Regions from separate parts of the Kitasatospora sp. NPDC058048 genome, predicted to be linked through region 2. Evidence: riboswitches for the same ligand, from Rfam matches in the RefSeq annotation. Region 2 holds a riboswitch; the other holds the start of a gene.

Region 1 (2,382 bases), on a different contig from region 2:
GCGGCAGCGGGGGTCCTGGCCGGTGCGGGCTCGGGGGAGTGCTCGGGCGACCGTTCGGGTGACCGCTCGGGGGTGTGGAAGGTGAGCGACTTGGCCGGGGCCGCCGCGGTCGTCGTGGCGGCGGCCGCCGCCGTGGTGCCGAAGTCGAGGTCGGGCTGCCTGGGCCGGCTCCCGTTCTCGCCGTTCGGGCGGCTGTCCATCGGGGTGTCGAGCCCGTAGTAGCGGTAGAGCTGGAGCTCCTGGGCGGGGGACAGGTGCTGGCCGACGCCGAAGTCCGGCGACTCCTTCACCAACGACTTGTCGTACGGCACCCGGAGCTCGTCGCCGGCGAACTCGCTCGTGGTCAGCGGGACGAAGGCGTCCCGGCCGAAGATGCCGGTCCGGACCGCGGCCCACTCGGGCCGGCCGGTGGCGTCGTCCAGGTAGACCTCGTCGACCGTGCCGATCTTGTCTCCGTTGCGGTCGACGGCCTTGTGGCCGATGAGGTCCCGGGGGTCGATGTCCGTCTGCACTTCTTTCCTCCCGCGCGCTGAACCTGCGGAACTCCCGCAGGAAGGCGGCCGGAGCACCCGATTCCGTCCGCCACTTCACACCAAAAGCCATGAATCGGACGAGCGCGACCCCGGGTGCGCCGTACGGGGTTGGCACTGGACCGTCCGGGGGACGCGCGTAGACCTCCAGTGACCAGACACACCCGTGATCGGGGGGCCTCCCGCTGGTACCCTGGGCGGCGACCGCAGAGCCCGCTCGGGAGAGTCTCCGATCACGAAAACCGCTGGTCGGAGCGCCGAAGGAGCAACTCCTCCCCGGAATCTCTCAGGCATCCGTACCGTGTGGGGTAGGTCACTCTGGAAAGCAGGGCAGGAGCGTCGGCACGGAAGCCGGCGATCACCACCCTCACCGACGGTGCAAGCCGGCGGAGCGCCCACAGCGCTCCGTGCGGGTGAAGCTCTCAGGTCCCGATGACAGAGGGGGAGGCCTGTTGGGTCCGCGCGCCCAGGCTCGTCCGCTGCCCGCAGCGGTGGGGCCGGCCGGCGTGCGTACCCCCGCCGGTCCGTGACCAGGAGGCCTCGACCACCATGAACGCCCAGCCGAACGCGGGACGCCCCACCGGCGCCTCGACCCTCACCGAGCTTGAGCTGGCCAGCCCCTTCGAGAACCGCCACATTGGCCCCGACGCCGCCGCGCAGGAGAAGATGCTGGCGTCCGTCGGCTACGGCTCGCTGGACGAGCTCGCCGGGACCGCGGTGCCCGAGGCGATCCGCTCCATCACCGCCCTGGACCTGCCCGCGGGCCGGTCCGAGGCCCAGGTCCTCGCCGAACTGCGCGAGCTGGCCGGCCGCAACCAGGTGCTCCAGCCGATGATCGGCCTGGGCTACTACGGCACCTTCACCCCGCCGGTGATCCTGCGCAACGTCATGGAGAACCCGGCCTGGTACACCGCCTACACCCCGTACCAGCCGGAGATCTCGCAGGGGCGCCTGGAGGCGCTGCTGAACTTCCAGACCCTGGTCTCCGACCTGACCGGCCTGCCGACCTCCGGCTCCTCCCTGCTGGACGAGGGCACCGCGGCCGCCGAGGCGATGGCGCTGGCCCGCCGCGTCACCAAGGTCAAGGGCGGCGTCTTCCTGGTCGACGCCGAGACCCTGCCGCAGACCGTCGCGGTGATCAACACCCGCGCCGTGCCGACCGGCGTCGAGGTCGTCGTCGCCGACCTGTCCGAGGGCATCCCGGCCGAGATCGCCGAGCGCGGCGTCTTCGGCGTGCTGCTCCAGTACCCGGGTGCCACCGGCGTGGTCCGCGACCTCACCCCGGTGATCGAGCAGGCGCACGGCCTGGGCGCGATCGTCGCCGTCGCCGCCGACCTGCTCGCGCTGACCTTGCTCAAGTCCCCGGGCTCGCTGGGCGCCGACATCGCCTGCGGCACCTCGCAGCGCTTCGGCGTTCCGATGGGCTTCGGCGGCCCGCACGCCGGCTACCTGTCGGTGCGCGCCGAGTACGCCCGCTCGCTGCCCGGCCGCCTGGTCGGCGTCTCCGTCGACGTCGACGGCAACCGCGCCTACCGCCTGGCGCTGCAGACCCGCGAGCAGCACATCCGCCGCGAGAAGGCCACCAGCAACATCTGCACCGCCCAGGTGCTGCTCGCCGTGATGGCCTCGATGTACGCCGTCTACCACGGCCCCGACGGCCTGGCCGACATCGCCCGCCGCACCCACCGCTACGCCGCCGCCCTCGCCGAGGGCCTGCGGGCCGGCGGCGTCGAGCTGCTGCACGGCGAGTTCTTCGACACCGTCACCGCCGTCGTCCCGGGCCGCGCCGCCGAGATCGCCGCCGCCGCCCGTGCCAACGGCATCAACGTGTTCCAGGACGGCGCGGACCGGA
Region 2 (2,382 bases):
ACCCGCTTGCCCTCGGAGACCAGGCCGACCAGCACCTTCGGCGGGTTGGTCTCGGCCGCGGCGGCGGCCTGCTCCAGCGCCTTGCGGCCGATGAAGGCGCCCTCGTTGGTGGTCTTGTCGAAGCGGACGACCCGGCCCAGGCCGGCGTCGAACGGGGTGAGGTCGGTGGACAGCTCGTGCCCGTACAGCGGCATGCCGGCCTCCAGGCGCAGCGTGTCGCGGCAGGACAGGCCGCATGGGATCAGGCCGTGGCCCTCGCCCGCGGCGGTCAGCGCCTGCCAGACCGCCTCGGCGTCGGCCGGACGGCAGAAGATCTCGAAGCCGTCCTCACCGGTGTAGCCGGTGCGGGCGAGCAGCACGTCGCGGTCGGCCACCCGGGCCGGGAGGATCGCGTAGTACTTCAGGCCGGGCAGGTCGGCGTCGGTGGTCTTCGCCAGGATGCCGGTGGCCTCCGGGCCCTGGACGGCGATCAGCGCGTAGGTGTCGCGGTCGTCGGTGACGACGGCGTCGAAGCCCTTGGCGCGGGCGATCAGCTCGTCGAGGACCAGCTGGGCGTTGGAGGCGTTGGCGACGACCAGGAAGGCGTCCTCGCGCAGGCGGTAGACGATCAGGTCGTCCAGGATGCCGCCGTCCTCGGCGCAGATCATGGTGTAGCGGGCGCGCAGCACGCCCAGCGCGGAGACGAAGCCGACCAGCGCGTGGTCCAGCATCTCGCCCGCCTGCGGGCCGGTGACGGTGATCTCGCCCATGTGCGAGAGGTCGAACAGACCGGCCTGGGTGCGGACCGCGAGGTGCTCCTCGCGCTCGCTGCCGTAGCGCAGCGGCATGTCCCAGCCGGCGAAGTCGGTCATGGTCGCGCCGAGGGCGCGGTGCAGCGCGTCGAGCGCGGTCAGGCGGAGGGACGACATGGCCAGGAACTCCTCGGTCGGGGCACTCAGGGGTGCACGCGCCGGACCGGACCCGCTGGGGGCCGACCCTGCGCGCGGGCATGCGGCGGCGTGGGTCTCCCCATCTGTCGTCGAACCTGAGAGCTTCACCGCCCGCCGCCCGCAGCTGTTTCCAGCTTGGGGGACAGCATGACGGCTTGCACCGTGGGTGGGCGCACGACAGGGCCGGGCGCCGCTTTCCAGATGTGCCTAACCCGTGCGGTAGGGGTGCCTGAGAGATTCCGGGGAGGACTTGCTCCTTCGGCGCCGGCTGTGCCTGAACGGCACTCCGGGCTCTCCCGCGCGGGTTCGAGCGGCCGGTATGGAGTTGTGGGGGCCCGCGGCGCATGCCGTCGGACGGGCACATCATGGCACGTCCGGGACGGAGAGGGGAGAGGGGACCCGGTCACACCGCGCGGCATCCGGACGCCGGCCCGCGCGGCACCCGGACGCGGGCCCGGGACGGCACCCGGGACCGGGGCCCGCGGGGCACCCGAACACGAGCCCTAAAGGGGAGGGCCCGGGGGCCCTAGACTGCTGCGCGTCGGCGCAGCAGAGGGCGGCCGAGCGGCAGAGGGCGGGATCGGCGGCGCATGGGGTACCCGGTGGAGCAGCAGCAGGGGTGGGGCGGACCGCAGGAGGCGCCGGCGGGCGGTTCCTGGCCGGCCAACGAGCTGGAGCAGGTGCTGACCGCGGCCCTGGGCGACCCGGGCGCGACGCCGCGGGTGATCGAGGTGCTGGCGCGCAGCCAGGTGTGGGTGCCGCTGCCGGCCGGGGCCGATCCGCAGGGGCAGGCACTGGACCTGCCGACCGTCGAGCTGGGCGGCGACCCGTACGTGCCGGTGTTCTCCTCGCAGGAGGTGTTCCTCCAGCAGGCACCGGGGATGGCCTTCGCGGTGGCGCCGGTGTGGGAGTTCGCCCGCGGGCTGCCGCTGGGCGTGGGCATCGCGGTGAACCCGGACGCGGCCGTGGGCATCCCGGTGCCGCCGCAGGGGGTCGCCGAGCTGCGGCGCGGTCCGCGCGGGGACCGCTGGGAGGCCGCCGACGACGCCGCGGCGCCGACCGGCGGCCGGGTGGCGCTGCGCGAGCCGGTGCCGGGCGAGGACCCGGAGCACTTCCTGGCCGCCTGCCGGGGCGAACTGTCGGTGCTGCCGGGAGTGTTGACCGCCCGCAGGGCGCTGGCCAGCATCGAGGGCGAGCCGACCGTGATGTTCGTGGGCGTCCAGCTGGACCCGGCGGTACCGGCCGATCCGGCCGCGGTGAACGACGCGCTCGGCCGAGCGCTGGGAACCGCGCCGCTGCCCGGCGGCGTCCACCTCGTACTGCTCGACCTCGCCGACGACCCGGTGGTCGAGTGGCTGCTCACCCGGGTACAGCCGTTCTATTCGCGGGGCTGAGCGGGGTTCGTATCAAAGGCACGTCGCCGTGGCGGTGGCCGGTGCAGCGCCATAGGGTG

What was found. A riboswitch is a leader RNA that binds a small molecule or an ion and turns the genes downstream of it on or off. The one in region 2 is predicted to bind glycine.
Region 1: it holds a riboswitch for glycine, as region 2 does, so the genes downstream of both, gcvP (aminomethyl-transferring glycine dehydrogenase) here and gcvT (glycine cleavage system aminomethyltransferase GcvT) in region 2, are expected to answer to the same signal.

Annotation. Positions count from the first base shown of each region.
Region 1 is NZ_JBHVRT010000008.1:274,180-276,561, reverse strand. Features, by position in the region: gene ACFVVA_RS11710 (PRC and DUF2382 domain-containing protein) at 1-512, opposite strand, end outside; glycine riboswitch at 739-842, shown strand; gene gcvP (aminomethyl-transferring glycine dehydrogenase) at 1,080-2,382, shown strand, end outside.
Region 2 is NZ_JBHVRT010000016.1:48,777-51,158, reverse strand. Features, by position in the region: gene gcvT (glycine cleavage system aminomethyltransferase GcvT) at 1-908, opposite strand, end outside; glycine riboswitch at 1,137-1,238, opposite strand; gene ACFVVA_RS18635 (enhanced serine sensitivity protein SseB) at 1,520-2,323, shown strand.